3 regions of the Mycobacterium virginiense genome follow, and region 1 is predicted to be linked to each of the others. Evidence: predicted binding sites of a transcription regulator. Region 1 holds the regulator's gene; each other region holds the start of a gene.
What was found. The regulator LexA, encoded in region 1, represses DNA repair genes until DNA is damaged. The targets are predictions, from matches to a motif close to CGAACANNTGTTCG.

Region 1 (8,084 bases):
TGGCCAGCGGCAAGCGGATCCCCGCCGAGACGGTGATGTATTCGGCCGGCCGCCAAGGCCACACCGCCCACCTCGACTTGGCCAAGGCCGGCCTGGCCACCGACGAGCGGGGCCGCATCGTCGTCGACGATATGTTCCAGACCTCGGTCGAGCACATCTATGCCGTCGGTGATGTGATCGGTTTCCCGGCCCTGGCGGCGACGTCGATGGAACAGGGCCGACTGGCCGCCTATCACGCGTTCGGCGAGCCGACCGATGGGATCACTGACCTGCAGCCGATCGGGATCTATTCGATCCCGGAGGTCTCCTATGTGGGGGCGACCGAATTGGAACTGACCCGCAGCGCGATCCCCTACGAGGTAGGGGTGGCCCGGTATCGGGAGCTGGCCCGCGGCCAGATCGCCGGGGACTCCTACGGCATGCTCAAGCTGCTGGTATCCACCACCGACCTGACGCTGCTCGGCGTGCACATCTTCGGCACCAACGCGACCGAGATGGTGCACATCGGCCAGGCCGTCATGGGATGCGGCGGCACGGTGGAATACCTGGTGGACGCGGTGTTCAACTACCCGACGTTCTCCGAGGCATACAAGAACGCCGCATTGGACGTGATGAATAAAATGCGGGCCCTACAGCAATTCCGCAGCTGAGGCGCCGCCGGAGACATTTTCCTCGCTCAGCGAACGCCACGGCGCCGCGGAATTCCGACCGTGCCCCCGTACGTTGTGCAGCACATGCGCGCACCGTTTTCGGCGTGCGGCCCCGGTGGGGGAAAATGGACGGTGCGATCCATTGCGATCTGCACAACGAGGAGGCGAAGGCGATGGCCGACTACCCGGACAACGGTCCCGACCGGGACCGGCACTATCAGGTCGAGCAGAGCGGCATGTACGAGCTGGAGGTGCCGGCGCCGCAGCTGATGTCGGCGGACGGCGAGGGACCGGTCCTGATCCACGCCCTGGAGGGCTTCTCCGACGCCGGCCACGCGATCCGGCTGGCCGCCAAGCACCTCAAGAGCAAGCTGGACAGTGAGTTGGTGGCGTCGTTCGCGATCGATGACCTGCTCGACTACCGCTCACGGCGGCCGCTGATGACGTTCAAATCCGACCATTTCACCCACTACACCGAACCCGAGCTGAGCCTGCACGCGTTGCGGGACACTGCGGGCACGCCGTTTCTGCTGTTGGCGGGCATGGAGCCCGACCTGAAGTGGGAGCGGTTCATCACCGCGGTGCGACTGTTGGCCGAGCAGCTCGGGGTGCGCCGGACCATCGGCTTGGGCACCATCCCGATGGCGGTCCCCCACACCCGGCCGGTGACGCTGACCGCACATTCCAACAATCGCGACCTGATCAGCGAATTCACCCCGTGGATCACCGAGGTTCAGGTTCCCGGCAGCGCGTCCAACCTGCTGGAGTACCGGATGGCTCAGCACGGCCATGAGGTCGTCGGCTTCACGGTGCATGTGCCGCATTACGTGGCCCAGACCGACTACCCCGAGGCTGCCGAGGCGCTGCTGAAGCAGGCCGCCCAGACCGGCGCGCTGGAGCTGCCGCTGAGCGACCTCCGTGACTCCGCGGCCGAGATCCGGGCCAAGATCGACCAGCAGGTCGAAGCGAGCGCCGAAGTGGCCCAAGTGGTGACGGCCCTGGAACGCCAGTACGACGCATTCATCACCGCCCAGGAGAATCGCTCGCTGCTGTCCCGCGACGAGGAGCTGCCCAGCGCCGACGAGCTCGGTGCCGAGTTCGAGCGATTCCTGGCACAGGAAGCGAAGAAGAACCTCGACGGCGACGACTGAGATCCGGGCTACCCGGTTCGACGAAGCGTGGCGGTGAGGTGGTTCTGGGCGGGTTGGCCGACTGCGCCCATGTCCAGCGTGTAGGACAACTCATCGCCGTCGAGGCGATAACGGCGGCTCAGGACGGTCACTTCCTTGGCCGTCGGTGCCAGCCCGATCGTCGGTGCGGACATCTGCAGGTCCACGCCGTTGGCGGTGACCGTGTAGCTGCCTACCTCGATTTCGGTGATGCCACTGGGGTGCGCCAGCACCCACTCGATCTGCCCAGGCTGCGGCACCCGCAGGTAGCCGGTCTCGGCATGCAGGGGCAGGCCCTCGGCGGGCGACTTGGTCTTCTGGCCGTACACCAGGAACGGCTTGCCGACGTGTGAGAACACCACCTCTTCGAGGTAGTCGAATGACGCGATCGTGGGATACACCCCGGATCCCCGGCCTGACCAGGTGCCCAACAGTGGGGCCAGCTCCACAAGGTTCGGATGCAACTCGGGTGCCATGCCGCCAGAGTAGTGCGCGGTGACGCCCGCACGGCTCAACTGGTGCTGGGCATCTCGCGGTGTTCGCGCAGGGCCTCGATCTCCCGCTCGAAGTCGGCGGCCGACGAAAAGGACCGGTACACCGAGGCGAATCGCAAGTAGGCCACCTCGTCAAGCTCGCGCAGCGGGCCCAGGATCGCCAGCCCCACCTCGTGGCTGGGAATCTCCGGCGAACCTGCCGCTCGCACAGCGTCTTCCACCTGCTGAGCCAGCAGATTCAGCGCATCGTCATCGACCTGGCGGCCCTGGCAGGCCCGGCGCACGCCGCGCATGACCTTCTCCCGGCTGAACGGCTCGGTGACGCCGCTGCGTTTGACCACGGCCAACACTGCGGTCTCCACCGTGGAGAAACGGCGCCCGCATTCCGGGCAGGACCGACGGCGGCGAATCGCCTGGCCTTCATCGGCTTCGCGGGAATCCACCACCCGGGAGTCTGGATGGCGACAAAACGGGCAGTGCATTGCCGCTCCTTCGCCGTGCCGGGAACCCGCACCCTCAGACAACTGGGACACCGCGGGCCATTGGGACAACTGCGAGCGTACCTGCGCGGGTTGTCGGCGGCGCTGCGCAGTGGCCGCAAGCGGCGGCCGAACCGACACGGCGACCTCAGCCCAGCGGGGCGATCAGCGTCTGGCCGGCGTCCAGGGCCACCGACTCCAGGCTGTTGAGCTCGCGGATGCGCTCGATGACCTGTCCGGCCGGCGCGTCCGGTGCGACGCGGGCCGCCAGGTGCGCCAAGCTCTCGCCGCTCTGGACACGCACCACGCCGAGCTGGTCGGGCACCGCGGAGGCACCGCCGGCTGCTGCCGCGCCGAACTGAGCGATCAGTCCGAGCCACACGGTGATCCCGGCGGCGACCAGAGCCAGCACGACGGTGGTCGCCGGAGTGATGGCCTTGACGGGCTTCGGCCGGTGCGGCGCACGGGACATCAGCACCCCGGAACCGCGGTGCCGCAGCGCAGCGCCGCCCGGCCGCGGCCGGACCAGCCGCGCCGGCTGAGTGCGGATCGGGTAAGCCCGCCCTGAGGTCCGCGGACCGCGATGCAGCTGGACCCGCTCGTTGCGGTCCGGCTCGAACGTCGGGGCGATCGTCTCGATGAGCATCATGTGCGGTTCTCCCTCACTCGGCGTCGGCGACCCTGTTCGCTCGACTGTTCGAATACTAATCGATTGTATGTTCGATGTCCGAACACGTGATCGAATCGTTGTCGAAAACATTAGCGAAGGGGTCCGACAAGTCGCCGGCGCTTTCGAACGCCCGCGCGACACACCTCGAACACATGTTTGATTAATCGCAGCTATGCGACTAGATTCGCCTCCATGAGTGACAGCAGCAGTAACCCGGCTGGTCCGGACTCAGCGCTGACCGCCAGGCAGCGCACGATCCTGAACGTCATCCGCGCTTCGGTGAACGAGCGGGGTTACCCGCCGAGCATCCGCGAGATCGGCGACGCCGTCGGGCTGACCTCGACCTCCTCGGTTGCTCACCAGCTGCGTACGCTCGAACGCAAGGGCTATCTGCGCCGTGACCCCAACCGTCCCCGCGCGGTCGACGTCCGTGGCCAGGACGACATCACCGGCGCCGTCGAGGCCGCGCAACGCACCGAGTTCGCCGGTTCGGATGCGCTTCCCGAGCCCGCTTTCATTCCGGTTCTGGGCCGGATTGCGGCCGGCGGACCGATCTTGGCCGAGGAAGCCGTCGAGGATGTCTTCCCGCTCCCCCGCGAGCTGGTCGGTGAAGGCGAGCTGTTCTTGCTCAAGGTGGTCGGCGAATCGATGGTGGACGCCGCGATCTGCGACGGCGACTGGGTTGTGGTGCGCCAGCAGAACGTCGCCGACAACGGCGACATCGTGGCCGCCATGATCGATGGCGAGGCGACCGTCAAGACGTTCAAACGCACCGGCGGTCAGGTTTGGCTGATGCCGCACAACCCCATTTTCGATCCCATACCCGGCAACGATGCGGTGGTGCTGGGCAAGGTCGTCACCGTCATCCGCAAGGTCTGATCATGTTCGCGCCGTGCCCACCGTTCGATACGGAGTCGGCGCGACACAAGGTGCAGGCCGCCGAGGACGCCTGGAACACCCGGGATCCCGCACGGGTGGCGCTGGCCTACACCGAGGACTCGGTGTGGCGTAATCGGGACGAATTCCTCACCGGGCGCGCGGAAATCGAAGCATTTCTGCGACGCAAGTGGGCGGCCGAACGCGATTACGCGCTACGCAAAGAGCTGTGGTGCTACCAGGACAACCGAATCGCGGTGCGCTATCAGTACGAATGCTGCGACAAGGACGGCCAGTGGTGGCGCAGCTACGGCAACGAGCTGTGGGAGTTCGCCGCCGACGGCCGAATGAGCCGCCGCGAGTCCAGCATCAACGACATCCCGATCACCGCGGCGCAGCGGCGCCTCTTCGGCCCGCGCCCGCAGGGCGAACGCGACCTGCCGCTGCCGCTGCGGTGATCAGCCGGCCCTGGTGAAACCGTTGAGCCGCGCCGCATCCTCGGTGGCGAACCAGATCTCGGCGAGAGTGTCGTCATACAGCGCGTTCTGCGGGGTGTAGTAGAGCCCCGAGCCGATGTTCGCCTTGATTGGGTAGCCGTTCGGCTGCTGGTACGGGTCGTCCAGCGGCAGGTGCATCACCGGGTGCACCGATTCGTCGATGCCGAAGTTGCGCGGTTCGCCGCCACCTCCGAAGGTGCGGGTGTCCGTGCCACCGCCGAACCTGCGGGGTTCTGCGACAGCGCCGAACCCGCGTGGGTCCGCCCCGGTACCGCCGTGCCCCACGGCATGCCGGCCGGTGCCGAACTCTTCTTCGGTCACCACCCGGGTGGGGGCGGTGTCGGTGTCGTCATCGTCGTCGACCTCCGCCTCGCTCTCGTGCTCGCCGTAGTGCAGCCACGGCGCATCCGGAATCGAAGAGACGGGCAGTTCAGGCTCGGACGCGTACGGCGAAGTGGAGGCGCCGTAGCGACTCGGCAGCCGGACGGTGCCCTCATTCTCGCGGTGATCTTCGCGGTGGTCGTGGTGGGCCCACTGCTCGTCATCGTCGTCGTAGTCGTCGGCGACCGGGGCCGGCACGGCCACCGGTGAACCCGGCAGCACAGCGGCCGGCCGACGCCGCTGCCACCACATCGCAGCCCCGGCGAGGGCGCCCAGCACCGCCAGCACCACAACCGGGATCAGCACCCACATCCAGTTCCAGTGTGTTTCCTTGGCTGCGCCAGTCGCTGTCGACTTGCTGCCGTCGGGCAGGTTCGTCCCGGGAATCTGCAGGCCCGACAACGCTTGCGCCAACTCGGCGGGTTCGCTGCTGTAGGTGTTGCTCGCCTGATTCCAGGCGATCGATCCGCCGGTGAACTTCTGCGACACCACGTCACCTTCGACGGTCTGATCACCCACCGGGGCGCCCAGCTTTCCGGAAGCCCCGTCGAGCTTGTCCCAGGCCGACTTCATCGCCCCGCGCACCACGAAGGCGCCGTTGTCGGGGCTGAAGAAGATCACCGGCTCGTCGTCGGCGGCGAACGAATTGAACTTGCTGCCCGAGATCGCTCCGTCAACCGTGCCGGTGATCGGGAAACCCAGGTCGCTACCGGCCGGGCCGCCCAGCGAGTCGTACTTGGCCAGCACGTCGCCTAGAACCGCATTGGCTCCGGTCACCGGGCTGAAAAAGACCTTGCCGTGGGCGAAGTCCTGTCCCACGCCGCCGGCGTCGCCGACGGCGTATTGGTCGCCCTGCTTGGCCCCCAGGGCCCCGGCGGGTCCGCCGGCGCTGCGCCAGGCCTGATCGATGGCCGCGGTAGCGTCGACCTGGGCCTGCACGTCGGCCAGCTGCGCCGCCAGCTCCGGTGGAACCGTGGTGAACGTCCTGGTCGCACTGTCAAAGGACAGCGTCCCGGCGCTGAACTTCTGGGTGACGACAGCGCCGTCGTAGCTCTCGTCCTCGACCGGGACCCCGAGCGCTCCGGTGGAGCTGCCCAGCTTGTCCCAGCCGGCGTTGATGGGCCCGCGCACCACATGAGCGCCGTGCTCAGGCGTCCAGAAGATCACCGGGTTGTCGGCGCCGGACAGGATGGCCACCCGGCTGTCGGGGACCAGCCCAGGAACCTCGTCACTGCTGGGGAAGCCGAGGCCGTTGTCAGCCGCACCGCCCAGTGCCTCGTACTTGTCCAGGATCGCGCCGTAGAGCGCCTTAGCGCCGGTCTCCGGGGTGAAGAAGATGGTGCCGCCGGCGAAGTCCTGGGCGAATCCGACACCGGCCGGGTGCACGTCCCCCTTGGGGGCACCCAGCGGCGATCCGTCGCCGCCAGCCGCCTGCCATGCCGCCGTGATGGCGTCGTGGGCATCGCTGTCGGGCGTCGCCGCAGCGGTCTGCACCGACAAGAGCACGGTGACCGTCGCCGCCAGGCCGAGCGCCATGCGCACCGCCGTCTTGCCGAACCGATCTTTCCGACTAGTCACCAGCCCTCCCAGGCATCTTTATCGACGTTATCGACGCAAATGTTTCCGGCATAGACTTTCCCGCAATCGGCCCGAGTTTCGAAGCCAAGTCATCGATATTGCGGAAACAGATACCCAGCCGATGCGGAAATGATGCAGAAGCCCCTGCCCTCAACGGAACGAGGGGCGCTACCAAACATGCAGGTAGCGCCCCTGGCAGCGCCCCGCTAGGGCGCCAGATCGTTCCCGATTGCCTCGGCTAGACGCCGAGGCTGCGGCCGATGATCTCTTTCATGATCTCGGTCGTGCCGCCGTAAATGGTCTGAACGCGGGCATCCAGATAAGCCCGCGCGACCGGGTATTCGCGCATGTAGCCGTATCCACCGTGCAGCTGCAGGCAGCGATCGATCAGGTGCACCTGCTTCTCGGTCGAGTACCACTTGGCCATCGCGGCTTGCTCGACGGTCAGCTTCTTGTCCAGGTGCAGCTTCACGAACTCGTCGACCATCATCCGCACCACGGTGGCCTCGGTGGCCAGCTCGGCCAGCAGGAACCGGCTGTTCTGGAAACTGCCGATCGGCTTGCCGAACGCCTTGCGCTCCTTGGTGTACTGGATCGTCTGCTCCAGTACCGCCTCCATCGCCCCGGCGGCCATGATCGCGATCGAGATCCGCTCCTGCGGCAGGTTCTGCATCAGATAGATGAAGCCCTTGCCCTCCTCGCCGAGCAGGTTCTCCACCGGGACGTGCACGTCGGTGAAGGACAGCTCGGCGGTGTCCTGGGCGTCCAAACCGATCTTGTCCAGGTGGCGGCCGCGCTCGAAGCCCTCCATCCCGCGCTCCACGACCAGCAGCGAGAAGCCCTGCGCGCCCTTGTCCGGGTCGGTCTGGGCGACGACGATCACCAGGTCGGAGTGGATGCCGTTGGTGATGAACGTCTTGGAACCGTTGAGCACATAGTGGTCACCTTGACGGACCGCGCGGGTCTTGATGCCCTGCAGGTCGCTGCCGGTACCCGGCTCGGTCATGGCGATCGCGGTGATCAGCTCACCGGTGCAGAACTTCGGCAGCCAGCGCTGCTTCTGCTCCTCGTTGCACAGCTCCAGCAGATACGGCGCGCAGACGTCGTTGTGCAGGCTGAAACCCAACCCGCTGTAGCGGCCCGCGGTGACTTCCTCGGTGATGATCGTGTTGTACCGGAAGTCCGGGTTGCCGCCGCCGCCGTACTCCTCGGGCACCGCCATGCCCAAGAAACCCTGTTTGCCGGCCTCCAGCCACACCGAGCGGTCGACGATCTTGGCCTTCTCCCACT
Region 2 (8,084 bases), 590 kb from region 1:
CGGAACCGTGGTGGGCCGCGGCGCCGAGATCGGCCCGGGCGCCCGCCTGGACGGCGCGGTGATCTTCGACGGCGTGAAAGTCGAGGCCGGCAGCGTGATCGAACGCTCGATCATCGGGTTCGGCGCCCGGATCGGGCCGCGGGCACTGATTCGCGACGGGGTGATCGGCGACGGCGCCGACATCGGGGCCCGCTGCGAGCTGCTGCGCGGGGCGCGGGTGTGGCCCGGGGTGTCGATCCCCGACTGCGGCATCCGCTACTCCAGCGACGTCTGAGCCGGCTCTCCGCTGACGCTGCGCTCAGGGCGCACCTTTCTCGAACTTTTCCGCCATACACGCAGAGCCAACGGTGGATAGTCATAACCATGTTCACGAGGGTCTTCGTCGCGTGCCTGGCCGCAGTCGCCATGGCGGCGCCGGCCGCTGCGGATCCGCTTGACCCGATTCCCGGTAACGGCGTCTATCAGGTCGGCACCGATATCGCACCGGGCCTGTATCACACCGGCGGGTCGGGTTCGGCCTTCGGCGTGTGGATCAACAACGTGCCGACGCAAGATTCGATGTGTTCGTGGTTCACCTACAGCACACCCGATGCGGCCAAGGACCATGTGGTCCAGACGAATACGTCTATCGGTCCGATGTACGCCAGCATTCCCGTCACGGTCAAGGCCTTCGAGTCGCAGAATTGCCAGCCCTGGACGCGAGTCACCGACTCCGAATGAGCCCGCGTGGCAGGGCTACCCGACGGCCCGCGCCACCAGATGCGCCAGCGCGTCGTCGGCGTCCGGCGGTAGCGCATCCACCGGCCACCAGCGCAGCGCGAGCGACTCGTCGCTGATTCCGATCTGCGCATCCGCGGGCGCATGCGCCACGAACTGCAGGTCCAGGTGCCGGGTCGGCACACCCAGCGAGCAGGTCACCGGATGCACGTGCACGGCCGCCAGCGCCGGATCCAGGCGCAGGCCGGTGATGCCGGATTCCTCGGTGGCCTCGCGCAGCGCGGCCGCGACGATGTCGGCGTCGGTGTCCTCGCAGTGCCCGCCGAGCTGCAGCCAGCGGCCCACCCGCGGGTGCAGCGTGAGCAGCGCGCGCTTACCGGTGTGGTCGAGCACCAGGGTGGATGCGGTGATGTGGCCGGGAACGCATTCGCGCCGGCATGCGTCGGGGCGGGCAGCGAGAAAAGCCAGCACCGCATGCCGCAGCGAGTCCTGCGCGGAATCGGGTGCGGCCCAAGCGCTCAGCGCCGCGACAGCGGAGTCGTGCAGACTCATCGCCGCACCAGCAGGTCACCGACGTCGGCCGGGGCGCGGGGCTCGGGCGGCTCGGTGGGGTAGCCGATGGCGATGGCGCCCAAGGGTTCCCAGTCGGGCGGGAGATCCAGTTCGGTGCGGACCAACTCGGGGGTGAAGATGGTCGAACCGATCCAGCAGCTGCCCACGCCACGTACCGCCAGCGCCACCAGCAGGCCCTGGACGGCGGCACCCACGGCGACCGTGAACATGGTGTGCTCGGCGGCGGTACGGACGGCGTCCGGGTAGTGGTGGGCGCCATCGGGCACCATGATCGGGATGACGACTTCGGGTGCGTCATACAGAATCTGGCCACGCGAGACCCTAGCCTCAATGGCTTCTGGGGTTTTACCGTCGCCGGTCAGATCGGATCGCCACTGCTGCGCCATGGCATCGAGGAGCCGAGTGCGCACACTCGGAGTCTGCAGCCATACGAACCGGACCGGGCGGGTGTGATGCGGCGCGGGGGCAGTCAGGGCCTCGGCCATGGCGTCGGTGATCAGTTGCGCCGGAACGGGTTCCCCGGCGAAGCTGCGCACAGAGCGGCGCAGCAGTTGAGCCTGCCCGCGCCCCACCTCGATGGCCTCGGCGGTGCCCAGCCAGAACAGGTCCTCGGAGCCGGAACGCACCAATGCGGCTGCGGTGGAACCGTTGTCGGGACTGGCGACACCACGTACCACCGCCACCGGGATATCGGTGAGCTTGCCTTTGACCAGGTCGGCAGCCGCGGCGAGTTCGTCAGCGACGGCGACTTCGGTGACCAACAATTCATTGCCATGCCGGTCGACGGATCCGGCGTAGCCATTGAGCACCGACAGGCCCGACGCGCCGATCGCGACGTCGATCTGGCCGTTGCGCCAGGCGCGGCCCATGGTGTCGGTGATCAGCACCGCCACGTGGACGCCCAGACGCTCGGCCAGGCTGGCGCGCAACGCGGCGGCGCTGCCGTCGGGATCGACAGGCAACAGCGCGAGCTCGTCGGACCCCACGTTGGAGCCGTCCACGCCGGCGGCGGCCTGCACCAGTCCGAGGCGATTCTCGGTGATCCAGGTGCGGCCCTTGCGGGCCAGTACGCGTACCGCCTCGGCCTCGACCAGTTGGCGGCGCAGCGCATCACGCGCCTCGGCGTCGTGCGGCGCCGGCACGATGCGGCCCTCGCACTTGGACACCACCTTGCTGGTGACGACCACGACGTCCCCGTCGGCCAGCCACGGTGCGGCTTGGGCCAGCGCGGCCGCGAGATCGTCGCCGGGCCGAAATTCGCCCAAGCCGGTCACCGGCAGGATCTCGACCTTGGCGGCGCTGCCGTGCTCGCCTTGCCCCTTTATGGTGACACCCCCGCTAGCTCCAGTCCGGTGCGGACCATTTCGGCGGTAGCCGCCGGATCGGTCATCAGCAGCGGGGCGGCGTGAACAGTCACGCCCGCGATGTCGGGACTGTCAGGGGACTCGCCCTCGTGCACCAGCCAGTAGTCCAAGATTCCGGTTCCGCTGCGGGCACCGTAGTGCTCGCCGACGGCCCGGGAGGTGGAATCCAGGCCGATCACGCTCAGGCAGACATCGGCCATGCCGCGCAACGGCTTTCCAGCGATGATCGGGGAGTAGCCGACGACCGGTGCCGCCGTGGAGCGCAGCGCTGCGCGGACACCGGGAACCGCCAGGATGGCACCGATGCTGACCACCGGATTGGAGGGGGCCAGCAGCACGATGTCGGCGCCGGTGATGGCGTCGACGACTTCGGGTGTGGCCGTGGCCTTCTCTGCGCCCACGAAGCCGAACCCGTGGGTGGGAACTTGGGCGCGGTAGCGCACCCACCACTCCTGGAAGTGGATCGCGCGCTGGGCGTCGTCGGCCGGATCGGTGATGACGACGTGGGTTTCGCAGCTGTCGTTGGTGACGGGCAGCAGTCGCGCTCCAGGCTGCCAGCGCTCGCACAGCGCCGAGGTCACCTCGGTCAGCGGATAACCGGCCCGCAGCGACTGGGTTCGGACCAGGTGGGTGGCCAGGTCGCGGTCGCCGAGGCCGAACCAGTCCGGCTGCATCCCGTAGCGAGCCAACTCCTCCATGGCATGCCAGGTTTCGTCGCGGTGTCCCCAGCCGCGCTCGGCATCCACGCCGCCGCCCAGGGTGTACATGCAGGTGTCCAGATCGGGGCAGATGCGTACCCCGTGCATCCAGGCATCGTCGCCGACGTTGACGACCGCGGTCAGCTCGTGCGCGTCGGCCCCGTGGCCAGCTGGGGATTCGGCGAATTGGCCCAGACCCAGTAGTTTCTGGACGCCGAGCAGGAACCGGGCGCCGCCGACCCCCCCGACGAGAACGGTGACCTTCACAGCGCACGACAGTACCTTTGGCGCCGCTGCGGCCGGTGTGGCGGACCGCCGTCGTCGCTGTATCGGGGGACGCGGTAAGACACGCCGAGGGGCGGGTGTGGGGTAGATGACACGGACTCGCCGGTCTCGGACACGTTGGAAATCGATCACGGGATGGTAAGGAATTTGGCCAATCAGCTTGACCGGGCTGATCAACCCGTGTCTAATCACACTAGTGTCATTTCCCGGTTGGCCAGCCGATTTCGGTGTCGCAGACCGAGATTCGATCACATGTTCGAATCGGGATGGTCAATATCTTCCGATTCGGCCGACATATCAGGATCGCGCTACAGGTGAGGAGGCGGAGCATGTCCTATGAGCACCTTTGGGGCGTGATGGGGGGAGCACCGCACGCCGGTGCCGAAATGGCTGAAATGGCTGGGCCGAGCGGGCTGGAGGCGATGCCCAGTCGCCCACATCTGAGTCTGGTTCCCGCACCCGAGGACTACGACGAGTTCGACCCGTTCGACCCCGCGACAGCCACCAATGAGCAGTGGCAGGACCGCGCCCTGTGCTCGCAGACCGACCCCGAGGCGTTCTTCCCGGAGAAGGGCGGCTCGACTCGGGAGGCCAAGAAGATCTGCCAGCGTTGCTCGGTTCGCAGCGAGTGCCTGGAGTACGCCTTGGCTCACGACGAGCGTTTCGGTATCTGGGGTGGGCTTTCCGAGCGTGAGCGCCGCCGCCTCAAGCGCGGCATCATCTGAGCTAGGGACTAGTCGTCGATCGTCGGGTCGATGACGGTGGGCTCGACATCTAAGTAGGTGGCGACTTGGGCCACCAGAATCTCGTGCAATAAATCGCCGAGCTCTGTGCTGTCGTTTGCGCGTTGCTCGATCGGCTTGCGGAACAGCAAGATTCGGGCGCGCGTCGGATTTCCCCGAACATCCACCCCGGCCGGGATCAACCGGGCCAGCGGAATTGGCCCGTCCGCGACCACTTCTGGGGGCCACTGCACGCTGTCGGGGTCTTTGGCGGCGATCCGTGGGATCTCATCGACGGCGACGTCCAGGGCCGTCAACCGTTGCTTCCAGCGTTGTTCGATGGGCTCGTAGGCCTCCAGCACGGCCATATCGAACCGTTCGGCGCGGGTGCGCCAGCCCGGCACGGTGGGCGGCAACAGCGGCCCGCGGGTTTCGCGGCCGCGCCAGCGGCGACGCGTGGCGATCACGCAGAAGATGGTAACGGTTGTGCATAGGGTGCCGGCGCCTTGCGCGTGTCCGGCGCTGCGGGGGCGAGCGGCCACGATAGCCTCACGGGCGTGAACGTTCCTCGTCGTTGCTGCCGGCCAGGGTGTCCGCACTATGCGGTGGCGACGCTGACGTTCGTCTACTCGGACTCCACCGCCGTGGTCGGCCCGCTGGCCACGGCCGCTGAGCCGCATTCCTGGGACCTGTGCTTCAACCATGCCGGCCGGATCACCGCCCCGCGCGGTTGGGAACTGGTCCGCCATCCCGGCCCGTGGGTTTCGCCTGAAGAGGACGACCTGATCGCGCTTGCCGAGGCGGTTCGTGAGCGCGAATCCGGGCGCGCGGCCCCGGCCAACGGGTGGTACCCACAGGCCAATCCGGTGGACGCCCCGACCCGCGGAGCGTCCACCGCCGGACCCGGTGGTGGTGTGCTGGCACCGCCCGGTCCGCCCGGCAAGACCAATGGTCGACGCCGTGGCCACCTGCGTGTGTTGCCAGACCCTTCGGACTGATCGCGGGTTCCGGGCTAGGCTTGAGCGTCAAGAGTCCACTGCGTCAGGAGCCCTGTCCATGTCTCGGCCCGCTGCGGCTGTCCACCGTGTGATCAAGGCGTACGACGTACGCGGCCTGGTCGGTTCGGAGATCGATGAAACCCTCGTCACCGAGGTCGGGTCCTCGTTTGCCCGGCTGATGGCCGAGGAAGGTGCCCGACAGGTGGTGATCGGCCACGACATGCGGGACAGTTCGCCACTGCTGTCTGCGGCGTTCGCCGAGGGTGTGGTTGCCCGCGGCCTGGACGTGGTCCGGATCGGGCTGGCGTCGACCGACCAGCTTTATTTCGCCTCCGGGGCGCTGGATTGCCCGGGTGCGATGTTCACCGCCAGCCACAACCCGGCCGCCTACAACGGCATCAAGCTCTGCCGCGCCGGTGCCAAGCCGGTGGGCGCCGATACCGGCCTGGGCCGAATCCGCGATGAGCTGATCGCCGGGGTCGACCCGGCCGGCGACGGCCAAGGATCGCGCGGCAGCATCACCGACCGCGACGTGCTGGCCGACTATGCGGCATTCCTGCACTCCCTGGTCGACATCTCCGGCCTGCGTCCGCTGCGCGTAGCCGTCGACGCCGGCAACGGCATGGCGGGCCACACCGCACCGGCGGTGTTCGGATCGGTCGGCGCGATCACACTGCTGCCGCTGTATTTCGAGCTGGACGGCAACTTCCCCAACCACGAGGCCAACCCGCTGGATCCGGCAAACCTGGTCGATCTGCAGGCCTTCGTGCGCGAGCAAGGCGCCGATATCGGCCTCGCCTTCGACGGCGACGCCGACCGATGCTTCGTGGTCGACGAGCGCGGTGAGCCGGTGTCGCCGTCGGCGGTGACCGGCTTGGTGGCCGCCCGCGAACTGGCCCGCGAGCCCGGTGCGACGGTGATCCACAACCTGATCACCTCGCATGCGGTGCCGGAACTGGTCGCCGAGCGCGGCGGCACACCGCTGCGGTCGCGGGTCGGGCACTCCTACATCAAGGCGCTGATGGCCGAGACCGGCGCCATCTTCGGCGGAGAGCACTCGGCGCACTACTACTTCCGGGATTTCTGGGGCGCTGACTCGGGCATGCTGGCCGCCCTGCACGTACTGGCCGCACTCGGTGAACAGCAGCGGCCGTTGTCGGAGCTGACTGCCGACTACCAGCGCTACGCGGCGTCCGGTGAGATCAACTTCACCGTTGCCGATGCGCAGGCCTGCGTGGATGCGGTGGTCGGGTCCTTCGGTGCCCAGGTGTCGTCGGTGGACCACCTCGACGGCGTGACCGTAGACCTGGGTTCGGGCAGCTGGTTCAACCTGCGCAGCTCCAACACCGAGCCGCTGCTGCGGCTCAACGTCGAGGCGCCCGACGCCGCCGCGGTGGACGCGGTGGTGGCCCAAGTGTCCGAAAAGATCGCCCAGCAAGGCCGAGCCGTCGGCGCCGCGGAGAAGTCGCGTCCGTGACCGCGTTCTCCGGCTCCTACTCCACCGTCGACCTCGATGACACCGAGGCCCTGCTGGCGGCTGACCGCGACGGCGCACTGTGGGCGGCATCGATGGCCGGCGCGCAGGTCCGCGCTACTGCCGCGACGGTCGATGAGGGTGCCTTGGATGCCGTGCGCAGTGAGAGCCGTGACTACCCGCCGCGGACGATCATCTGGTTGTCCACCCGCGGCACCGCGGCCACGGCCGGGAGCCTGCTTGCCGCCACCCGCGGCGATTCGGCACGGGCACCGCTGGTGCTGGCGGCCGAGGTCCCGTCCTGGATCGGATCGCTGGACGTCCTGATCGTCGCGGGCGACGACCCGGGTGACCCGGCGCTAGTCGCCGCGGCCGCGGCCGGGGTACGTCGTGGCGCGCGAGTCGTGGTGGTCGCACCCTACGAGGGGCCGCTGCGTGACGCCACCGCCGGCCGCGTCGCCGTGCTGGAACCGCGGATCGCTGTCTCGGCGGAGTTCGGCCTGCCGCGCTACCTGGCCGCCGGGCTGGCCATCCTGGACGCCCTGGAAGGCGCGGCCGCACCCACCGACTTGGGTGCGCTGGCCGACGAACTCGACGCCGAGGCGCTGCGCGACAGCGCCGCGCGTGAGCTGTTCACCAACCCGGCGAAGATGCTGGCCGACCGCATCGTCGGTCGTGACGTCGCGTTGGCCGGTGACTGCGCGGCGACCCTGGCGCTGGCGCGGCACGGCAGCGCGGCGATGCTGCGGATCGGTCGGACCACAGTGGCGGCGACTGGGCTGGCCGACGCGGTGAGCGTGCTGCGGGCGCAGTCCGCCGGTGGCCGCGATGTCGCCGACATCTTCCATGACGAGCAGATCGATGGCCCGGCCGCCGACCGGCTGCGGGTACTGGCCCTGACGCTGGCCGCCGAACGCACGGTGGTGGCGGCCCGTATCAACGGCCTACCCGATGTCGACCTGGTCGCAGCCGGGGACGTGCCGGTGGCACCGGGCGCCTCGGAGGAAACCGCGAGCCCGAACCCGCCGGAGGGGGCGCTGTCGCCGAGCGGCCCGGGCCGGGCCGAACAGCAGCTTGCGGTGCTGGCCGTGCGGTTGGAGATGGCGGCCGCCTACGTGAGACTTTTGCGGGGTTGACGGGAACAGTGGAACAACTACGCGGTGCGATACGGACCTACGCCTGGGGCTCGAGGACCGCTATCGCCGAGTTCACCGGTCGGCCCGTTCCGGCGGCGCATCCCGAGGCCGAGCTTT
Region 3 (8,084 bases), 160 kb from region 1:
GACGATGTTCGCGCCGCTGCGCTGATCCATGCCGGAGCTGGCGTCGGCGATCTGGTCGCCGCTGATGATCGACGGCGCCAGCAGGTATGCGGTCTGGTGGTCCTGCGAACAGGTCACCAACGGCAAGTCCGGGTCGTCGTTGCCGGCCAGGATGTCTTCCTTGTCGCACCGGCCGGCCTGGATCTGCAGGGCCAAGGCCTGCACGACCTTGTTGTCGCTCTGCCGTAACCGCTTCTCGGCGGCGATACGGGCCGCCAGTCCCTGGGCCTGATCACCCTGACCGGGCAGACCCGGCATACCGGGCAGCCCGGGAAGCCCCGGCAAGGCGGGCATTTGCGCACCGGGGACCGCCGGCGCCTCAGCCGGCGAACCCGGTACCGTGGGCGCCGGAACGGCAGAGGTGCTGGGAATGGCTGTCTCGCTGGTGTTTTCGGAGCCGGGGCTCGAAGACGTGGTCCCCGGTGTCGGGGTCGGCTCCTGCGGGAAAGGACGCGGCTGGGCCGGCGGCGTCAGCGGCTGCTGCGGAAGCGACGCACCGTTCCCGCCGAACGAGCCTTGCCCGCCCGCGCCGAAGCCCGGAGGCAGACCGGGAGCACCACCACCGGCGCCCGGAGGCAGACCGGGAACGCCACCGCCGCCGAGACCCGGAGGCAGACCGGGAACACCGCCGCCACCGAGACCCGGAGGCAGACCGGGAGCGCCACCACCGGCGCCGGGAGGCAAGCCGGGGACGCCGGGCATGCCGCCACCGCCGAGGCCGGGCATCCGGCCGGCTGCCTGAGCTTCCTGCACCGAAACACCGTTGATCACCGGCCGGATGTAGAGCCGGGCCGTCTGGCCGAGGGTGCGGGCCTCGTTGCCGTCGCTGCCCGGCACCGTGATGACCAGGTTGTTGCCGTCGATGATGACCTCAGAGCCCGACACACCGAGTCCGTTGACCCGGGCACTGATGATCTGTTGCGCCTGGTTGAGCGCGTCACGGGTCGGCGTGGAGCCGTCCGGGGTGCGCGCGGTGAGCGTCACGCGAGTGCCGCCCTGCAGGTCGATACCGAGTTTGGGTTCGGCGAGCTTGTTTCCTGTCAGGAATACCAGCAGGTAGACACCGATGAGCAATGCCAGGAACACCGCCAGGTTGCGGGCAGGGTGCACCGGCGCCGAAGGCGATGCCACGTTGTTGAGTCTCCTTCGCTCATTGCGCAATGCGCTCTCGTGATCGTCGGGGCCGGCCCATGCTCGGGCCGCCCGCAGCGATCAGTACCACTGCACCCGCAAAAGGGTACGTGCCCGGCTGGCCGCGATGATCGTTGGGCGGACGTTCCGCGCGTCGGGCGTGTCAGCCGGCCAGCCCGATGGCGGCGACCTGCCACACCCGAGCGGCGGCGAGCTGTTAGGCGCCCTCGACGGCCTCTTCGACTGCGGCCTCGGCCGTCAACTCCTCCGGCTCGATCTTGTCGCGCACGGCCAGCTTCATCCAGGTGGTCACCACACCCGGTGCGATCTCCAGGTCGACGTCGTCGTCGGTGATGCGGGTGATGGTGCCCTGCAGTCCCGACGTCGTGTGCACCCGGTCGCCCACCTGCAGCGATTCGTGCAGGTCGATGGTGGCCTGCATCGCGCGCTTCTGCCGCCGCGAGGCGAAGAACATGAAGGCGCCCATGACGAGGAGCAGCGGCAGGAAGGCAACCATGTTTTCCATGACGACAACCGATCTTTCGACTTGTTCGAATGATTCTTTGGCACCGGACCACCTGAGGCGTGGCGGGCCACTGTGATGACAACAGTGTGCCACTGTGTCCGGCGACTGCGCGTCGGTACCGCCGTCCACCCCCTAGGCTGTCGGTGACAGGGGGGTCAGGATTCTTGACGGAAGGTTGGCCGATGAAGAACTTTGCGTGTGGTCTGGCGACCGCAGTTGCCCTGGCAGCGGCTCCCCTGGCGCTGGCAGCGATCGCCATGCCCGCCATCGGATCGGCAGAGCCGCTGGCCTGCCCGGGCGGTCAGTACTGGGAGCCCAGCACCAACACCTGCATGCCGCTCGGACAGGGACCGACCCCGCTGGCCTGTCCGGGCGGTCAGTACTGGGAGCCCAGCACCAACACCTGCATGCCGCTCGGACAGGGACCGACCCCGCTGGACTGCCCGCCCGGCGAATATTGGCAGCCCTTCGGCAACGCCTGCCGGCCACTCGGCCAGATCTGAGCCGCCGAAAGCACCGCTAAGGAGACCCGCCCCATGTCAGTGCCGCCACTGCTGCAGAGCCGTCACCTGGCCACCGAGATCCCCGGGCCCGGCTCGACGCAGCTGGCGCGCCGCCGAGCGATGGCCGTGCCACGCGGGGTGGGCAGCACGCTGCCGGTGTACGCGCTGCGGGCCGGCGGCGGCATCGTGGAGGACGTCGACGGCAACCGGCTGATCGACCTGGGCTCGGGGATCGCGGTGACCACGGTGGGCAACGCCGCGCCCCGCGTGGTGGAAGCGGTGCAGCAGCAGGTCGCCGAGTTCACCCACACCTGTTTCATGGTGACGCCCTACGAGGGATATGTGGCCGTCGCCGAAGCCCTGAACCGGATCACTCCGGGCGAGTTCGAGAAGCGTTCCGTACTGCTCAACTCCGGCGCCGAAGCGTTGGAGAACGCCGTCAAGATCGCCCGGTCCTACACCGGCAAGACCGCGGTGGCGGCGTTCGACCACGGCTACCACGGCCGCACCAACCTCACGATGGCGCTCACCGCCAAGTCGATGCCCTACAAGAGCGGATTCGGTCCGTTCGCACCCGACATCTACCGCGCGCCGGCGTCCTATCCCTACCGTGACGGGCTGATCGACAAAGAGCTGGGCAGCGACGGGGAACGGGCCGCCGAGCGGGCCATCGGCGTCCTGGAGAACCAGATCGGCGCCCACAATCTGGCTGCGCTGGTCATCGAACCGATCCAAGGCGAGGGCGGCTTCATCGTCCCGGCGCCGGGTTTCCTGCCGGCGCTGCTGGCCTGGTGCCGCGACAACGACGTGGTGTTCATCGCCGACGAGGTGCAGACGGGGTTCGCCCGCACCGGGGCGATGTTCGCCTGTGATCGTGAAGGCCCGACAGGGCTGGCGCCGGATCTGATCTGTACCGCCAAAGGAATCGGCGGGGGCCTGCCGTTGGCGGCCGTCAGCGGGCGTGCCGACATCATGGACGCCCCGCACGTGAGCGGGCTGGGCGGCACCTTCGGCGGCAACCCGGTGGCCTGTGCGGCAGCGCTGGGAGCGTTGGCCGCTGTCGAGGCGGACGACCTGGTGGGCCGGGCAAGGCAGATGGAGCGGCTGATCTTTGAACGGCTGGGCCGCTTGCAGGCCGACGACGACCGGATCGGCGATGTCCGCGGCCGCGGCGCCATGATCGCCGTCGAGTTGGTGCAGCCGGACACAAACGCACCGGACCCGGCGCTGACCGCCGCCCTGGCGGCGGCGTGTCATCGGGCGGGCGTGATCGTGTTGACCTGTGGAACCTTCGGCAATGTGGTGCGACTGTTGCCACCGTTGACCATCAGCGACGCATTGTTGTCGGAGGGTTTGGACGTGCTGGCCGGCGAGCTGGCCAAGCTCTAGCCCGACCTACTCGAACAACCCCTGTTGCCCGAGTCCCCCCGCGCCTGCCGGGGGCACCATGCCCAGGTGCGTCCACGCTGCGGGAGTCGCGACGCGGCCCCGCGGGGTGCGCGCGACCATCCCGGCGCGTACCAGGAACGGCTCGCAGACCTCTTCGACGGTGGTAGCTTCCTCCCCCACCGCAACGGCCAGGGTGGAGACCCCGACCGGCCCGCCGCCGAAGCTTCGGGTCAACGCCGTGAGCACTGCGCGGTCCAGCCGGTCCAGACCCAGCTCGTCGACGTCGTAGACCGCCAGCGCGGCTTTGGCGACGTCGCGGGTGATCACCCCGTCGGCACGCACTTCGGCGTAGTCCCGCACCCGGCGCAACAGCCGGTTGGCGATCCGCGGCGTGCCGCGGGAGCGCCGCGCGACCTCTGCCGCCGCTTCGGCGCCCAGTTCGATCCCGAGGATCTTCGCTGAGCGCGCCAACACCCGCTGCAGTTCGGCCGGTTCGTAGAAATCCATGTGGGCGGTGAACCCGAACCGGTCCCGCAGCGGCCCGGTCAGCGCACCTGATCGAGTCGTCGCCCCGACCAGAGTGAAGGGGGCCACCTCCAGGGGAATCGAGGTGGCCCCGGGGCCCTTTCCGACGACGACGTCAACGCGGAAGTCCTCCATCGCCAGGTAGAGCATTTCCTCGGCGGGCCGGGCGATGCGGTGGATCTCATCGATGAACAGCACGTCATGCTCGACCAGATTCGACAGCATCGCGGCCAGATCACCGGCGCGTTCCAGCGCCGGCCCGGAGGTCAACCGCAGCGAGCTGCCCAATTCGCTGGCGATGATCATCGCCAGCGATGTCTTGCCGAGCCCCGGCGGGCCGGACAGCAGGATGTGATCGGGGGTGCCGCCGCGGTTTTTGGCGCCCTCGAGCACCAGTTGCAGTTGCTCGCGTACCCGGGGTTGGCCGATGAACTCGGCCAGGCTGCGCGGACGCAGTCCGGCGTCGATGTCGCCCTCACCGACGGTCAGTGCCGGAGACACCTCACGGGCTTCGGGATCGGCGGGCTCACCGGATTGGCTCACTTGGTCTTCCCCAGCCGGCTCAGCGCGGTGCGCAGCACCTCGGAAGTGGTTGCGTCGGGAGCATCGGCCAGTACCTTATCGGTGGTCTCTTCGGCCTGCTTGGCGGCGAAGCCGAGCCCGATCAGGGCTTCGATCACCGGAGCACGCACCGCATGACCGCTGAACGGCGCGCCGTCGGACGCGGCCACCGCACCCATCTTGTCGCGCAGCTCCAGCACCAACCGCTCGGCACCGCGCTTGCCGATTCCGGGCACCCGGGTCAATGCGGTGACGTCGGAGTCGGCGAGCGCCCGACGCAAGGTGGTCGCGTCATAGACGGCCAGGGTGGCCAGGGCGATCTTGGGTCCGATACCCGAGACCCCGATCAGTGTGAGGAACAGGTCGCGTGCCTCGCTGTCCGGGAATCCGTAGAGCGTCATCGAGTCTTCGCGCACGATCATCGCGGTGATCAGCCGGGATTCGCTACCGCGGCGCAGCGTCGACAAGGTCGCCGGCGTGGCCATCAGCTTGTAGCCGACGCCGGCCGCCTCGACCACGGCATGGTCCAGCGCGATGTCGATGACTTCGCCACGTACCGACGCGATCATGCCCGGGCCGCCTTGAGCTTGGCGGTGTACTTACGCCGCTGCTCGGCGGCCAGTGCCTCGGCGGCAGCCATCCGGGCGATCATCGGGGCCCGCCAGCAATGACAGATCGCCAGCGCCAGCGCATCGGCGGCGTCCGCGGGTGTCGGCTTTTGCTGCAGCCCGAGGATTCGGGTGATCATCGTCGTCACCTGCGCCTTGTCGGCCGAACCATTGCCGGTCACCGCGGCTTTGACCTCGCTGGGGGTGTGGAAGTGCACGGCGATGCCGCGCCGGGCAGCCTGCAGCGCGATCACTCCGCCGGCCTGCGCGGTGCCCATCACGGTGGAGACGTTCTGCTGGGAGAACACCCGCTCGATCGCGATGACGTCGGGACGATGGGTGTCGAGCCAGTGCTCGGCGGTGTTACTGATGGTCAGCAGCCGCTCCGGCAGCGGCTGATCGGCCGGGGTGCGCACCACGTCGACATCCAAAGCGGTGACCTGACGCCCCTGCCCGCTTTCGACCACTGACAGCCCACACCGCGTCAGCCCAGGGTCGACGCCCATCACCCGCATCGGATTCCTCTCCAGTACCGAACAACTGTTCGACAGTCTAGTGGGGTCCGACGACACCACTGGGGCGCGACACGCGGCGTCCACACGCTCTCCCCGGCCCGGTCATCAGGCGGTGGCGATACGGCCACTGCGCGCCGCAGCCCGCAGCGCCTCGTAGTCGCGGTCGTTCTGTTCGGCATACGCCATGGCGAACCGGGTCAGCGCGCGGTCGGCGTTATCCCCCTTGCCGAGATAAGCCGCGATCGCGACCCGGTCGCCGGAGCGGCTGTGCGCCCGGGCAAGTGCGTGCCCGCATGCCTGTACGTAGGCGGAAAGCACCTTCGGCCGCATCGTCTCGACGTCGGCGGATCCCTTCATGTCCCACAGCTGGCGTACGTAGTAGTCGCCATGGTGGCCGTCGGGGCCGATGGCGTGCAGCCAGCCCAGCAGGACGTCGCTGGTGGCCTGCATCAGCCGCTGCCCCGCGACGACCCGCTCCCCAGCGTTGGCGTATCGGCTGCGCTTGAGGTGGGGTTCCAACACCGAGGGGCGAGCCTCCTTGACCTGCATGAGCAACGGGTCTCCGCTGCCGACACCCTCAAACAGCACGATCCAGGTTCGGGTTCCGACGCTGCCGACACCGACCACCTTGCGGGCCACTTCCACGTAGCGGTAGCGCCGTGCGAGCACCCTCCGGTCGTCGGGAAGGCTGGAAACGTAGTCCTTGATCAGCTTCCGCATGTACTTGTTGTAGAGCTGTGCCACAACGTCGCTGACCAAGTCACCGGCCGGCACGATCAGGGGCGGATCGCTGATCAGTCGCAGGCGCCCGTCTTGCGACCGGGTGAGTTTGTCGACGGCCTGCTGCCGGCCGCGGGACAGCGCACCGACCGCGGTACGCCGGATGGCCTTGGCGTAGACCGGTTCTACGGCGGCCAGTAGGTCGGAATCGATGACCGACTGCGCGTACCACACGTCGAGCTCGCCGAGGCCGGCCAGTTCACGCATCTGATTGCGGTAAGCCTCGGCGCAGGCCGATACCACCGATTCCTGCTGGGCGGGGCTGAATCCCCTGCTGCGGCAGAGGACTGCGGCACTGGCCACCAACCGTTTGACGTCCCACTCCCACGGTCCGGGCAGCGTCTCGTCGAAATCATTGAGGTCGAACATCAGCTGCCGCTCCGGGGAGGCGAACATCCCGAAGTTCGACAGGTGCGCGTCCCCGCACAGCTGTGCCGGTAGTCCGGTGTGCGGGCCGGCGGCGAGATCGGAGGCCATGATCACCGCCGAGCCCCTGAAAAACGCATACGGCGACGCCAACATGCGGGCGTAGCGGATCGGTACCAGCTCCAGAACCCGGGACTTGGATTGAGATTCCAGCAGTGCTACCGGGTCCGCGCGTCTCGACGACGGTTCGTAGTCCCCGAGCGCGGATCGCGGAAGCACCTTCCGCTGGGACCTGCCGTACTCCTGGCGTTCCCTCCCCGACACGGCGTCAGTCTAGAACCGTTGTTCGGCTAAACGACCCGCAAACCAGCGGGCACGGCGCCTGGGTCACGCCAGAACGCGTCGTTGACGAACCGGTTGAACAAGTCCGGCGGCAGTATCGACTCCCGCGGCTTGGCCCGGACCTCGCCGTGGACCGTGTGCAGGCCCGGTGTACCGGCCCGTTCGTCGAAATCTGTGACGTCGTAGTCGACATGAGCGAAGTCGTGGGTGAACATCGGCTCGCCGATGAAGTCGTAGATGGCACGCATGGTGGACGCCGGGTCGGTGGTCAGCGTCTCATATTGCACCAGCAGCAGTCGGTCGCGCTCGGCGCCGAAACAGGCCTGTTTGAGCATGTCGTATGGGGCCCCGATCATCCCGTCCTGCGCCACAATCGCGTTGGCGCGGGTGTAGACCGTGCCGCCGGGGTTGAAGCCGAAGATGGACGAGGGGGTGAACACGTTGCGCTGGACTAACCGTTCGATGCTGTCGACCACCCACGGCACCTCGCGCACGCACGCGATGACCTTGGCGCTCGGGAACAACCGGGAAACCGCGGGCATCCAGCCGCACCACCCTCGGTTGGTATCGAAGACCACCTCAGCGTCGCAATCGGCATAGAAGCTGTCGAACAGGCCGTGCAAAATCCGTTCCCGCTTCGCGTCGTCGATGAACACCGAATACTCGTTGCGGGCGCTCATCTCACCGAGCAGGGCACCGAACAACCCCGCCAGCGGGCCCGACATCCCGGCCTCGAAGCGCGGGTTCTGCCGCAGTAACGCGGCCAGCAGTGTCGAACCTGAGCGCGGCAGACCGGAGA

Region 2: cofD (2-phospho-L-lactate transferase) is a predicted target of LexA. The motif match lies at 3,883-3,896, and genes of this name have one in related genera.
Region 3: ruvC (crossover junction endodeoxyribonuclease RuvC) is a predicted target of LexA. The motif match lies at 5,816-5,829, and genes of this name have one in related genera.

Annotation. Positions count from the first base shown of each region.
Region 1 covers NZ_CP092430.2:2,922,339-2,930,422, forward strand. Annotated here, with positions in the region: gene sthA (Si-specific NAD(P)(+) transhydrogenase) at 1-650, shown strand, start outside; gene MJO54_RS14110 (proteasome assembly chaperone family protein) at 824-1,801, shown strand; gene MJO54_RS14115 (peroxynitrite isomerase) at 1,810-2,295, opposite strand; gene nrdR (transcriptional regulator NrdR) at 2,331-2,795, opposite strand; gene MJO54_RS14125 (LysM peptidoglycan-binding domain-containing protein) at 2,941-3,441, opposite strand; gene lexA (transcriptional repressor LexA) at 3,655-4,341, shown strand; gene MJO54_RS14135 (nuclear transport factor 2 family protein) at 4,344-4,796, shown strand; gene MJO54_RS14140 (LGFP repeat-containing protein) at 4,797-6,794, opposite strand; gene MJO54_RS14145 (acyl-CoA dehydrogenase family protein) at 7,033-8,084, opposite strand, start outside.
Region 2 covers NZ_CP092430.2:3,515,787-3,523,870, reverse strand. Annotated here, with positions in the region: gene manB (mannose-1-phosphate guanylyltransferase ManB) at 1-274, shown strand, start outside; gene MJO54_RS17115 (Rv1352/Rv1906c domain-containing protein) at 364-720, shown strand; gene MJO54_RS17110 (NUDIX hydrolase) at 736-1,269, opposite strand; gene MJO54_RS17105 (coenzyme F420-0:L-glutamate ligase) at 1,266-2,615, opposite strand; gene cofD (2-phospho-L-lactate transferase) at 2,612-3,619, opposite strand; gene MJO54_RS17095 (WhiB family transcriptional regulator) at 3,967-4,362, shown strand; gene MJO54_RS17090 (metallopeptidase family protein) at 4,371-4,823, opposite strand; gene MJO54_RS17085 (DUF3499 domain-containing protein) at 4,917-5,357, shown strand; gene MJO54_RS17080 (phosphomannomutase/phosphoglucomutase) at 5,416-6,834, shown strand; gene MJO54_RS17075 (hypothetical protein) at 6,831-7,967, shown strand; gene manA (mannose-6-phosphate isomerase, class I) at 7,976-8,084, shown strand, end outside.
Region 3 covers NZ_CP092430.2:2,762,036-2,770,119, forward strand. Annotated here, with positions in the region: gene secD (protein translocase subunit SecD) at 1-1,170, opposite strand, end outside; gene yajC (preprotein translocase subunit YajC) at 1,388-1,696, opposite strand; gene MJO54_RS13225 (hypothetical protein) at 1,879-2,199, shown strand; gene gabT (4-aminobutyrate--2-oxoglutarate transaminase) at 2,239-3,588, shown strand; gene ruvB (Holliday junction branch migration DNA helicase RuvB) at 3,595-4,656, opposite strand; gene ruvA (Holliday junction branch migration protein RuvA) at 4,653-5,243, opposite strand; gene ruvC (crossover junction endodeoxyribonuclease RuvC) at 5,240-5,797, opposite strand; gene MJO54_RS13250 (DUF2252 domain-containing protein) at 5,903-7,267, opposite strand; gene MJO54_RS13255 (sulfotransferase family protein) at 7,294-8,084, opposite strand, start outside.